DNA from 3 places in the Ruegeria sp. YTSA135 genome. Region 1 is predicted to be linked to each of the others. Evidence: riboswitches for the same ligand, from Rfam matches in the RefSeq annotation. Region 1 holds a riboswitch; each other region holds the start of a gene.
The links. A riboswitch is a leader RNA that binds a small molecule or an ion and turns the genes downstream of it on or off. The one in region 1 is predicted to bind cobalamin.
Positions count from the first base shown of each region.

Region 2: it holds a riboswitch for cobalamin, as region 1 does, so the genes downstream of both, AC2FIT_RS17010 (aromatic ring-hydroxylating oxygenase subunit alpha) here and AC2FIT_RS03215 (hypothetical protein) in region 1, are expected to answer to the same signal.
Region 3: it holds a riboswitch for cobalamin, as region 1 does, so the genes downstream of both, AC2FIT_RS05090 (metal ABC transporter solute-binding protein, Zn/Mn family) here and AC2FIT_RS03215 (hypothetical protein) in region 1, are expected to answer to the same signal.

Region 1 covers NZ_JBXWNC010000002.1:47,314-51,587, reverse strand. The annotation lists gene AC2FIT_RS03225 (DNA polymerase III subunit gamma/tau) at 1-1,348, opposite strand, end outside; gene AC2FIT_RS03220 (protein-tyrosine phosphatase family protein) at 1,441-1,977, shown strand; gene AC2FIT_RS03215 (hypothetical protein) at 1,979-2,305, opposite strand; gene AC2FIT_RS03210 (hypothetical protein) at 2,277-2,510, opposite strand; cobalamin riboswitch at 2,468-2,687, opposite strand; gene AC2FIT_RS03205 (alpha/beta hydrolase family protein) at 2,977-3,549, shown strand; RNA gene ffs (signal recognition particle sRNA small type) at 3,581-3,679, opposite strand; gene AC2FIT_RS03195 (5'-nucleotidase C-terminal domain-containing protein) at 3,719-4,274, opposite strand, start outside.
Region 2 covers NZ_JBXWNC010000014.1:66,765-71,038, forward strand. The annotation lists gene AC2FIT_RS17005 (FAD-binding oxidoreductase) at 1-679, opposite strand, end outside; gene AC2FIT_RS17010 (aromatic ring-hydroxylating oxygenase subunit alpha) at 685-1,938, opposite strand; cobalamin riboswitch at 2,021-2,224, opposite strand; gene AC2FIT_RS17015 (LysR family transcriptional regulator) at 2,363-3,250, opposite strand; gene AC2FIT_RS17020 (glutathione S-transferase family protein) at 3,376-3,999, shown strand; gene AC2FIT_RS17025 (pyridoxamine 5'-phosphate oxidase family protein) at 4,067-4,274, shown strand, end outside.
Region 3 covers NZ_JBXWNC010000003.1:57,603-61,876, reverse strand. The annotation lists gene AC2FIT_RS05100 (cytochrome d ubiquinol oxidase subunit II) at 1-337, opposite strand, end outside; gene AC2FIT_RS05095 (cytochrome ubiquinol oxidase subunit I) at 343-1,728, opposite strand; gene AC2FIT_RS05090 (metal ABC transporter solute-binding protein, Zn/Mn family) at 1,909-2,172, opposite strand; cobalamin riboswitch at 2,353-2,555, opposite strand; gene AC2FIT_RS05085 (helix-turn-helix transcriptional regulator) at 2,734-3,444, opposite strand; gene AC2FIT_RS05080 (VOC family protein) at 3,550-3,975, shown strand; gene AC2FIT_RS05075 (VOC family protein) at 4,023-4,274, shown strand, end outside.

The DNA.
Region 1 (4,274 bases):
GATCAAAGGTCGGGTAACGTGCCAGTGCGGTTTGTGCGTCCTGCGCCAAAGCGGCGCTTGGTGCGCCGGCCCCTCCGCGCATGGGGCTTGTGTAGGACGATGCCACCGGCGTCCGAGCATGCGCGGCAGGTTGCGACGGCGCAGCCACTCCACCGCCGGGTCCGTTATTGGGCGGCGGAGGTGGCGCATCCTGCAAGCGCTTGATCAGTTCTTCGGGGCTGGGCAGGTCAGCCACATGGGTTAGACGGATCACGGCCATCTCAGCCGCCATCATGGCGTTTGGCGCAGCCGAGACCTCTTCGAGCGCCTTCAGCAGCATCTGCCACATCCGGGTCAGGACGCGCATTGGCAGTGCCTCGGCCATTTGTTGACCGCGCGCGCGTTCATCCGGTGAGACTGTCGGGTCTTCCGCCGCGTCCGGCGTGATCTTGACCACGGACACCCAGTGGGTGATTTCCGCAAGATCGCGCAGCACAGCCAGTGGGTCTGCGCCTTCGGCATATTGCGCCCCCAATTCGGTCAGCGCCCCTGCCGCATCACCACGCAGGATCATGTCCATCAGGTCCAGCACGCGTCCGCGATCGGCCAGGCCCAGCATAGCGCGCACCTGGTCAGCACTGGTTTCACCTGCCCCGTGTGAAATCGCCTGATCCAGCAACGAGGTCGCATCCCGAGCAGATCCTTCTGCAGCGCGCGTAATAAGGGCCAGGGCGTCATCCGCAATCTGAGCTTTTTCCGCCGCCGCGATCTTGCTGAGAAGGCCGATCATGTCTTCGGGCTCAATCCGGCGCAGATCAAATCGCTGGCAACGGGACAGAACCGTCACCGGCACCTTGCGAATTTCGGTCGTGGCGAAGATGAACTTCACATGTTCGGGCGGTTCCTCAAGCGTCTTGAGTAGCGCGTTGAATGCGCTGGTCGAAAGCATGTGAACTTCGTCGATGATATAGATCTTGTAGCGTGCGCTGGCGGCGCGATAGCGGACGCTGTCGATGATTTCGCGAATATCGTTCACGCCAGTTCGGCTGGCGGCGTCCATTTCCATCACGTCGACATGGCGGCCTTCCATGATGGCAACGCAATGCTCGCACTGACCACATGGTTCGGTTGTCGGCTTGCCTTGACCATCCGGACCGATGCAGTTCATGCCTTTCGCAATGATCCGCGCCGTGGTGGTTTTTCCGGTGCCGCGAATACCGGTCATGATAAAGGCTTGCGCGATCCGATCAGCCTCGAACGCGTTTTTCAGCGTGCGCACCATCGCGTCCTGACCCACAAGGTCAGCAAAAGTTTCCGGGCGGTATTTGCGGGCAAGAACCTGATAGGCGGGGCTGGGCGTGTCGTTCATATCTGCTCTGTCGGATTCGGTTCAGAACCGCAGCGTAGAGACCCCCGCGCCCCACGTCCACAGCCACCTAGGATGAAAATTCGTTTGCAAGAATGTTTGTTCACCTTAGAAGCACGCATGAAAGAGGGGACACGGTGGACAGGTTTGGCATTCACCCAGTTCACGTTGGAAACGGCATTGTTGCCTTGTCGCCGCTGCCCGGCTGCGGCGATGAATACGCACGGGATTTCGTTGCTATCCGCGATTGGCGGCCTGGTCTTGTGATCTCGGTAACTACGACGGATGAAATGCTGCAAGAAGGCGCGATCAGGTTGGGGGACGATCTGCGTGCAAATGGTGTCAGGTGGGTGCACTTGCCAATTGAGGATTTTGGCACTCCGACGCCGCCGGTTGATACTGCTTGGGCAGATATAGGCGCAACAGTGTCGCGTATCCTATCCTGTGGGGGGCGGGTGCTGGTGCATTGCCGCGGAGGCTGCGGCCGCTCTGGTATGATCGTTCTGCGCCTCATGGTCGAACACGGAGAGAGCCCGGACACCGCGTTAAAACGGTTGCGTGCTGTGCGCAAATGCGCCGTCGAAACCGATAGCCAGATGCAATGGGCGGCCCGGCCCGTGATAGGCCACTAGGTCAGAGCGCCATTTGCCGGTCCATCGTAACGACAGGGTCTGTCGCAAGGGTCGTGACTTCCAGCATCGCGCAGGGCGGAGTGGTCAGCATTCCGGCCGGACGCGTGGCCGTGTCCGGGCCAAACATCATGTCCGCAAATGTCTCCAGCACTTCGAGAGGCGCATCTTCGGTGGCCCCGCAGTAAATACGGATAAGGTTTTTTTGCGCTCTGAACCGTGCGACGCAGCCTTGCGGGCAATGGGAAAGCTCACTGTTGCCGGCAAATTCAAAATCAGGGGTCGTCGCCGGGACCGCGGTCTCAACCGCCCGCACGACCGAGCGCGCCATCTGCGCCAGTGCCGGACAGGTTTTGCCGGTTTTCTGACACACGGTGGCAGAGAATTGGTGTGTCTTTGTCTTCCAGATCATACCGCGCCCTCCGCGCATGGACCGGGGCATGGATCAGGTGTGTCATCGTACTGACGACCAGTCCGGGCACCCCGCCCGAGTTTCGATTTTGTTTCGATGGCAGGTCTCCTGACTTGCGGGTCATCGCGTTGCCGACCTTCCCAACCTTGCGGCCAGTGGCGTTTCGGCATTGCTCACCGCTTACAGTTGCGGGGGCAGTCTCGGCCTTGGTCCATTCCGATTTCACGGGCAGGACCGCACCGTGTTCCCTTTTCATCCCGCCCCGAGTGCCGGGGCAAGAACCATCTGCCCATCGCTAGCGGGTCAGTGTGGCTTGAGTCAAGCGACCTCTTGGTTTGGTGGGGGTACGTGGGGTCATGTTGAAACCCGATTGACTTGGCCCGGCAATCCATGCGGATACATCAGGTGAACTGATTGGTTCAGATAGAGGGTAGGATGCTGGATACCGAACAAGCCGTGCTGACCGAAGATATTCTGATTCCGTCAGGTACGACCCAATTGTCGGCTCGGCTATATTTCCCGATAGACACGCCCCGAACGGCCCGCTAAAGGCGGCGCGGGCCACGATGGCGGATTGGGCTTTGACAGATATGCCCGCAGCACGCGCCGAAATGCGAAAGCGGTTTCCCAATGCGCAGCAATGGAGCATTGGCCATTCCATCGGTGGAATGTTGGGGCCGATTCAATCCGATCTGGATCAGATTGATCGTATGATTTGTGTTTGTTCCGGGTTGGTCACAGTGTCGGATCACCCGTGGCCATACCGCGGCCTTGCCTTGCTGTTCTGGTACGGTCATGCCCCATTGGCCGTAAAAACACTGGGCTATTTGCCGGGCAAGGCGCTGGGTTTCGGGGCAGATTTGCCCGCGTCAGTGTACTGGCAGTGGCGCGGATGGAGTACCGCACCGCGCAACTATCTGCCTGAAATCGGGGTGACCTTGCCCGACGCTCGCGAAGCGCCGCCAGACACACCCGTGGACCTTTTTACATTCGACGATGACGATGTAGTGCCGCCAAAGGCGGTTTGGCGGCTGGCCGGTCTTTTCGGACCCAACGCGCGCCGGCATGTATTGTCGCCGGCTGAGCTTGGATTGCCCAAGGTAGGACATATCGGAGCCTTTGCCCGTCGTAACGCCGCAGTCTGGCCGCGATTGATTGCCTAGGCTAGGCGCATGCAGAAATTTGGTGAGGGTGAAGTGAGAGGTTGGACATCGACCCAAGCGGGGCTCGTTGTGGCTGCTTCCTTCCGGACCTGACCAGGTTGGCGAGGCGCTCGCCCGCGCCAACCTCTCACGCAGGGATATAGGCAAACTTCTTGCGAAACACAACCCGTCAGAGCGTCAATCGGATAAGCAAAAAGCCTTCATCATCTATTCCGATGACTTGAGGGTTAAAACTATCCAGTTCCGCGATATGAGCTTGCGCTTTTGGGCTTGTCCGAAGCAGGCTTGTCGCACCCTGCACGGGCACAAAGGTAAAGGGGTAGGGGGCTCCCTCAAGTGGGTCGCGCGGCAAAGATTCGGACAGATAATCCTGCAGAGCGCGTTGAACAAGCAATGGCGGCAGGGTTATGCGCTCTGCTGCTTCCATAAACCGGAAATGGCCGCCGCCATTGGCGCGATGATTGTTCGACGCAACCACAAACCGCTGTTCAGCGGTCAATGGTTGCCCCTTAAAACAAGTGTTTCGAATACGTCGGTGAGAGGGGGAAATCAGATGGCCTGCCAAGTCAAAACGTGCGGGCTGAGACAGGTCGATCTGATAGGTCAGACCCTGCAGAATGTCAAAATTGTACCCGGCCCGGTTTGTGTTGATCATATCGGCGTGCTGGCCGGGTTGAATGCGATTAAAAACACTCGCGGACATTTCCAACCAATCCGTGACCTGT
Region 2 (4,274 bases), on a different contig from region 1:
GCTCCGGGCCGCAGCAGTAAACCTCGCGGTCCAGATAATCCGGTGCCATCAGGCCCAGCATCAGCTGGTTAAACTGGCCTTGATATCCGGTCCAGGGGCGGTACGGGTCGGGTTCCTCGACTACAAATTTCAAGTTCAGCCCATGCGTCCGGCTGGCCATTTGCTCTAACCGCTGGCGAAAGATGATTTCAGACGGCCGTTTGGCACAATTGATGAACACAACGTCCAGCGTGCGCCCTTCATCCCACATACAGGTTGTCATCGACATCAAGGGTGTGATGCCTGAACCGGCCGAGATGAACAGGTATTTGCCAGAGGAACTCTTGGCATTCGTGAACAAACCTGCCGGGCCAATGGCTTTGATCCGCATGCCTGGTTGCAGGTTGTCAAGCATCCAGCGCGTGCCGATGCTATTGGACTGCGCCTTGGCCGTAATCGTGATCGATCTGGGCCGTGAAGGCGACGATGAGATTGTATAGGTGCGATGCACAACGCCGCCCGGTTGACCCGGTGCCGGAATTTCCAGCGTCAGGAATTGTCCGGGCTCGTAGCTGAACAGGGCGCCAGAAGGGGCCCGAAATGTAAAGCTGGCAGTATTTGGCATTTCGGGCACGACCGAGACGCATTCCAAACTTTCACTGTCCTGCCAGACGGCTGTTGCCGAGGTCACAACGTCCATAACCGTCACTCCGCAGCTAAAGCGTCAGGGATCAATCGGCGCGTCAGAGTTGCGCAATACCAATCGACAAACTGTAAAACGCCGGATTCCTGTATCGCAGAATAGGGTCCGGGTACATAGGCCGGGCTGTTGATGCCCTGCTGGTTATCCTCAACCACCTGGCGGTCTTCATCATTGGTCGCTTCCCAAACTTCGGTCAGGCGTTTCAGGTCATAGTCCACGCCTTCGACGGCATCCTTATGGACAAGCCATTTCGTCGTGACTTCGGTTTCCGTGGGGCTGATTGGTGTCACGCGGAAAACGATGGAATGGTCCGCCAGAAAATGGTTCCACGTGGTCGGATAATGGAATTTCAACAACGATCCCGCATCAGCAAAGGGTGATTGGCCCAACCAGCGGCGCACGGCGGATTTGCCATCCATCGTGTAACTCTGGGCCCCTTCCTTCAGGGGCATTCGGGCCAGACGGTACTGCCCATCCTCGTGCAGGTAAAATTGTGACGGCAGCCCTGCGGCTTCGCAGCGGTCGAAATGGGTTCGCAAATGTGCTGGCAGAGCGCCCCCTTCGATGCCGGTTACGGTCGGATCATCGGGGAAAGTGCGGCACAGCGCGGGATGGTTCCCTCCGCAGTGGTAACACTCACGATTGTTCTCCCAAACCAGCTTCCAGTTCCCGTTCTCGATTATAGAGCTTTCGAAAGCGACCTTGGCATTGCCCAGGTCATGTGGCTCTAGATAGGCCCCTGCGATATTGGCGAACGTATCAAAGTCCGGCGCGTCCTCTGCCAGACAAATATAGACCAGACCGGCCAGCTCGCGGCAGTGCACTGCCTTTAACCCGTGCTGCTTGGGGTCGAAATCAGCACCCATGTCCCGCGCCCACAGCAAAGAGCCGTCAAGTTCATAAGTCCACTGGTGGTAGGGGCAGACCAGCTTGGGCGCATGGCCCTTGGACGCTTTGCAGATCACCGATCCGCGATGACGGCAGGTGTTATGAAACGCCCGGATTTGATTGTCTGCACCGCGCACGATGATCACGCGATAGGCACCGATGTTATAGGTGACATAGTCGCCTGCTTTGGCCAATTCACATGCCGGAATGGCAAATAGCCAATCGCGGTAGTGGATTGTTTCAAGGTCGGTCTGAAAAATCTCCGGGTCGGTGTAGAATGCCTGTTCCAGGGCATAAGCCGGATTTCGACGCGCCAACAGGCTTTGAATTCTGTTCACTTCTGGCTCTCCTGCCGCGCCCCGCGGCATTGCTTGGGCAGATGACAAGAGGGACCAGTCCGGAGGCGCGTGAGGATCGCGTCCGAAACCCGTGCCCCCACCGCCACCCGCAGTTTGACATATCAGCGAGGCTGGTTTCCGGACTTGGAAGGGGCTTGCGCCCGGTCTCAGCACCTTCCCGGGATCCTCCCCCCAGTGGTTGATTGCTGAGCCTGACCTTCGTTACCGTTGCGGGGGCAGTGCCGGATTTGCACCGGCTTCCCAATTCTCCGCCACCTGAGAATCAAATGTCGGCACCTCGTGGCCGTAAGTTATTTCAAGCCCAATCCAGCGCTGAAATACTTGCGACATTTTCCGCTCTGAAACAGACACGCCGGTGTACTGCTTGGTGAAAATGTCTGCCTGCGGTTCGAATTGTGTACCGATGCGAAGGTCTGCAATCGAAACGCCGTTTTCAAACCCCGCGAAACTGCGCCGCAAGGTGGTCGATCAACGCACGAATACGTGCGGTCAGGTGGCGGTTTTGCGGGTAGGCCGCGTAAAGGCCCAACGATAAAGCCTCTTGCTCTTCGAACAGAAGTTGCAGTTTTCCTGTGTCCAAAAAGGACTGCCCCGTATAAAGCGGAATCCGCCCGATCCCCAGCCCATCCGCAGCCATATGTGCAACCGCACGCGGTGAGTTTGCGCGGAAATTGCCCGTAACCGGAACCGTGTATTCTCGACCTTTTGCTTTGAACGCCCAGTGGTCAGAAAAGCTGCCGGTGGTCTGAAGCAGGCAATTATGGGTTGCCAGTGCTGCCGGTTCTTTTGGTGTCCCGTGCTGCGCCAGGTATTCGGGTGACACGCAGCACACAATCCGCATGTCCGTGAGCTTGCGTGCGACAAGGTTCGAATCCTTCAAAACGCCGAACCGAATGGCCAGATCGAAGCCTTCCTCAACCATCGAAACATGATGATCTGACAGGTGCAGCTCGATCGAGACCTTTGGATGCTCGGTCTGGAAGGGTTTTAACAGATGGATCAATTCGGCCGAGCCAAAGCCTGTCGGCGCAGTAATCCGTATGCGCCCCGCCAATTCTGTCTGGCGTTGCTGGACAAGGCGTTCTAATTCATCGAACTGCTCCAGCAGGGGCAGACAGCGTTCGTAATAGGATCGCCCGGTGTCGGTCAAGGTGACACTGCGGGTGGTTCGGTTGAAAAGCTGCGCATTCAAACGATCCTCCAACTGGCCAACATATTTGCTGGTCAATTTAGTGCTTATACCGATCTGTTTTGCGGCTTCTGTAAATGACGAATGTGCTGCCACTGCCGCAAAAGCTCGCATGCCCTGAATCGTATCCATTGTCTACGCCACGTTCATAGTAATTCACCAAATTGATATATTATCGCCCAAGTGAAAGCAAACTATGTCTGGGGCACAGATGCTGATCAACAGCCCAAACCCTCAATCAGAGAAAGAGTTTCCAGATGTCCGAAACGATCCAAATTCACAGCTTCCCTCTATCCGGTCACTCGCACCGGGTCCGTCTGTTCGCCAACCTTGCCGGGATTAAACACGACGTTATCGACGTGGATCTTGCGGGTGGTGAGCACAAGCGCGAGCCGTTCTTGACGCTCAACCCGGCGGGTCAGGTGCCCGTATTGCAAGACGGCGACGTGGTTGTAAGCGACAGCAACGCCATTTTGGTCTATCTGGCCCGGAAGTATGCGCCTTCCTACCTGCCTTCTGATCCTGTCGGTGAAGCCGAGGTGCAGAAATTCCTGACCCTCGCAGCGGGTGAGATTGCGTTCGGCCCTGCCGCCGCGCGTCTGATCAACGTGTTCAACGCACCTTTGAACATGGAGTTTACCCATGCCACTGCGGCTAATGTTCTGAAAAAGCTGGATGACCACTTGGAGGGCCGCGACTGGCTGGTCGGCGATGCGCCAACCATCGCGGATATTGCAATCTACAGCTACACAGCACACGCGCCCGAGGGTGGCATCTCGCTTGAGCCTTATGCGAATGTGCGTCGCCTTCTGGCCAATGTCGAGGCGCTGGATGGATTTGTCCCCATGCCAAGCACCGCAGTTGGCTTGAACGCAGCCTAATCCTGCTATGCAATTGGCCAGTCGCACCCGCGACTGGCCTTCGATCCCACAACACACGAGGTCTGCCATGAACGATCAAGCCACTGAAATGAAATCTCCCTTTCATGCTGGCGAGCGTGAGATGCAATCTCGTGTTGGTAGGCGGGATAGGATCGAGGAATTCGGTCGCAAGTTCATTCGTCCGTTCATGCCCGACCAGCATCGAGAATTCTTTGGCAAGCTTCCCTTTCTGGTCTTGGGCAGCGTCGACGCCGATGGCTGGCCGTGGGCGTCAA
Region 3 (4,274 bases), on a different contig from region 1:
GCGTTTTGACCCGAAACTCGAACGCAACGCCCCTTAGGATCAGACCGATCAGCATGATGGCAACTGGCAGGTAAAGTGACGTCAGGATCACCCCATGAGCGGTTGGAAAGGCCACCAGCAGAATGCCGATGGCCAGAACCAACCATGTCTCGTTGGCGTCCCAGAACGGCCCGATCAAGGCGACCATCCGGTCTTTCTCCGCGTCATCGGCGAAGGGGAACAGGACCCCTACGCCAAGGTCGAAACCGTCCAATATGACATAGACCAGAATCGACACCCCCATGAGTGCCGCAAAGGCGAGCGGCAGCCAGTAGGTCGGATCACCAAAGAGTTCCATCGCGTTTACTCCGCCGGTACCGCTTTGACGCCCTGGGGCGCCGAAGCAGGATGATTTTGCTGCGACAGGCCGGTTCTGGCCGCTTTACGGGCTAGGTAGAACAACACTCCGACATAAGCAGCCAGCAGCAGCGCATAGATCATCAGATATGCCGCCAAAGTGGTTCCCACCATCGGGGCGGGAACGTCTGCCACCGCCTGTTCCGTCGTCAGCACGCCCTGCACAAGCCACGGCTGGCGACCAATTTCGGTCGTGTACCAACCCGCCAGAGTGGCAACCCACCCTAAAAAGGCCATCGGCACCAGCGCCACCTGCATCAGCTTTGGCACCCCACCCGGCCCACGGCCCCGCCGCATGAACCAGAGCGCGGACCAACTGAGCAAAAGCATGGTAATGCCTGTTCCCACCATGACGCGGAATGACCAGAAAACAGGCGCAACCGGCGGGTGCAGAGCGGTGCCATCCTCGGCCACGAAATCGTTCAGGCCCGGCACAACACCATCGGCCTTGTGCGTCAGGATGATCAAGGCAAGGTTCGGGATGCTGACCTCAAGGCGGTTATCCCGCGATTCCTCGTCCGGGATTGCGAACAACACCAGCGGGACGTTGGATTTGGTCTCCCAGTTACCCTCCATCGCGGCCACTTTCTGAGGCTGATGCTCTAGCGTGTTCAGGCCGTGCAGGTCACCCATATAGATTTGCACCGGGATCAGCAGCGCACCAAGCCGCGCCGCAGTCTTGAACGTGGCCCGCACGTCCGGGCCACGGTCTCCGACCAGCCAGCGAAAAGCTGACAGGCCGAGGATCAGAAAGGCCACTGTCAGGCCACTAGCCAACAACATATGGGTCAAGCGGTACGGCATTGAGGGGTTGAAAATGATCGCCCACCAATCTGTCGCAAAGGCCACACCGTCGCGCATCTCAAACCCTGCGGGCGTGTGCATCCAGCTGTTCAGAACCAGAATCCAGAACGCGGACATGGTGGTACCAAACGCCACGAGAAAGGTTGCAGTCGTGTGCAGCCAGTTCGGCAGCTTTGAAAAGCCAAACAGCATGATGCCAAGGAACACGGCCTCAAGGAAAAACGCCGTTAGAATTTCGTAAGCCAGCAACGGCCCTGCGATATTTCCGACAGCCTCCATAAAGCCAGGCCAATTGGTGCCGAATTGGAAAGACATCGTAATTCCGGAAACGACACCCATGGCGAAGGACAAGGCAAAGACCTTGACCCAGAAACGATAGGCTTGCATCCACTTCTCATCCCCGGTTGCGTTGAAGCGCAGCTTGAAAAACAGCAGCACCCAGCCCAGTGCGATCGTGATCGTCGGGAAAAGAATATGAAAGGAGATATTCGCCCCAAATTGAATTCGGGACAGCAGTGATGTGTCCATCTCACACCTGTATTTGGTTCGTTTGATAGACAGTTCGCGTTGGATATTGAGGGTAAAAGACACCCTGCGACAGCCCGTCATGCGGCACAGTATCCCATGCGAACTACGGCCCAATCATACCACTTCTGTGAATGCGATTTTTCGAATTGATGGTGAAAAATCCACCTCGTGTTGGGTTGATCAGCTGACTGACCCGATCAACAGTGCGTCCGAGAACAGGCGGCCACCGATCTTGAGCGCCGTTTCCTCCGAGATTTGCTGAACCAGGGCCGGGTTGGTGATATTTTCTGCGAACAGTGCCGCCGAACCTTCAGCTTTCAGTTGATTAATCAGGACTGCAACGTCCTGTGCCGAAGGCTCAGCCTTGGGATCGATGCCGACGGGTGCAGGGAAGTTCATACCGTGGGCATCCGTCAAGTCCCCAAACGCGTCATGCGAGGTCACACTGTTTGACAAACATTTCTATGCATGCAGGTCAAATTCACCACCGACCTTGACCGGCGTGACACAATCAGTCGCGACAAAGGCTATCGCTTCGGCGCCCAACTCTGAAATCAACGGTCTGACCATGTTGAAAAGCCCAGGCCGTGAACAAGGATGATATCCGCTTAAGCCACACCGCGCGCTGTCCGCAGGGTCGGGGCTCAACTGACTTGCAAGTCAACGCTTTCCTCATCCTTCCGAGGTCTGTGCCCAGTGGACGATCTCGGGACGGCTTTCCGCCTACAGTTGCGGGAACAACTTTGGATTTGGCCAGATGGCTGTACCGAATTCCATTTTTATTAGCACGTCTCGCGCATGGAACCACCGCGCCTTATGCGCTTTAAATCATTCGGTCGGTCAGGGTTTTTCAACATGAGAAGCAGATTATGCAGTTGAGACAGGGCGGTTGGCTCCTTTTTTACGCAGCGTAAGGCTGAGTAGAGTGATTTTGGCCAGAACCGCTTGCGTCAGGCAGCCAGGCACGGGCTGGGCGTATTGGCACGGATTGCCGCTGTGGGCACCTTAGCCCCGTATCCCGTCCTCATAGCGTTTGCGTTCAGCGTCCGCAGCCCTGCGCCATTCGGCCCGCAATAGGTCCATACGACGTGGGATTGGCGTATCAAGAACTTCGGCTTCGACGATCCGCTCGGTCCGGAAGTAGCGAAAGCCTTGGCGCAACTCACACCACGCGGCAATGATACGGCTTTTGTCTCGATAACCCAGAAGGACCGGCCAGATCACTCGGCGCGAATGTCGACTTGTGAAATCTGTATAAACAAGAGAAATCTTCTTGCGGTGCCGAATGGCCCGGCGGATGGATGCAGCCCCGAGCGTCTCCTCCGGCTGGCCTATCGGCGCAACGCTGACCACTGGCTCTAGAAACGAGGTTCGGTATTTGGCTGGTGCAACGGTTTCCAACTTGGTGATCAGCTTTTCAGCGGCCACCGCTAGTTCGGGCTCACCCCGTGTTTTGACCCACATGACCCCGAGCATGACCGCCTCGATCTCATCCGGTGTCAGCATCAGAGGCGGCATGTGGAAACCCGGCTCAAGGATGTAACCGATACCGGCTTCACCGGTGATTGGCACACCCTGCGCGATCAGAGCGGCCATATCCCGGTAGACCGTACGCTTTGTGACACCCAATTCGGCCCCAATAGTCTGGGCCGAGATGGGCGCCTTCGCCCGTCTCAGGATTTCGATGATTTCGAACAGCCTGTCACCGCGTCGCACAAGGGGCCCTTTCGACAACACCACTTATACTGACGCTATGCTGACAACACGCTGTCAGCATAGGGGTTGTAGAGACACGACCGTTGTCAATTAAGGATTCCCATCATGAGATTAGCCCTTACCCTTTTCATTCCAATCGCAGGTGCCGCTCAAACCACAGATGTTGCAGACGACACGGCAATAGCCGCCATGGGTGCCTATGTGCCAAGTGACGACGTGCAGCAGTCTAAGTCCTTCTACCGCAACCTGTTGAGCCGCGCGCCGACAATCGAACTGCCCGATTTTGTTGCTTTCGACATCGAAGGCGGTTGGTTTGCCATCGTCTCTCGGGATCGGTACGCACCCGGGGCCGAGCCTGGGTCAGGCGCGGTCCCCTATCTGCAAGCTGCCGATCTTGAAGTGCTTCGATCCCGCGTCGCGGCAACCGGTGCCGCAGCACCTGAGATACTCAAGGAGCCCGGAATCCACCTTCTCAAGATCACTGATCCTAACGGCCAATTGATCGAGTTCTTCAAGCTGACCGACAAGTGACGACAGCGGAAAACGCAATCGGACATGCCTCAAAAAGGAAATCTCCAATGCAAATGAGCTACTGCGTTATCGGGACGAATGACATTGACGCCGCAACTCCGTTTTACGACCGGCTTTTTGATCGTACCGCGATGAACCGCGTGTCACCCAGTGAAAGGATGACGTATTGGTTGGGCGAGGGTTTTGCCTTTGCAGTAGCCATCCCTTTTGACAAGCAGCCCGCCACCAATGGCAACGGCACCATGGTCGGCTTTAGCGTGGGATCACCCGCAGAGGTCGAGAGGCTCTACACTCTTGCA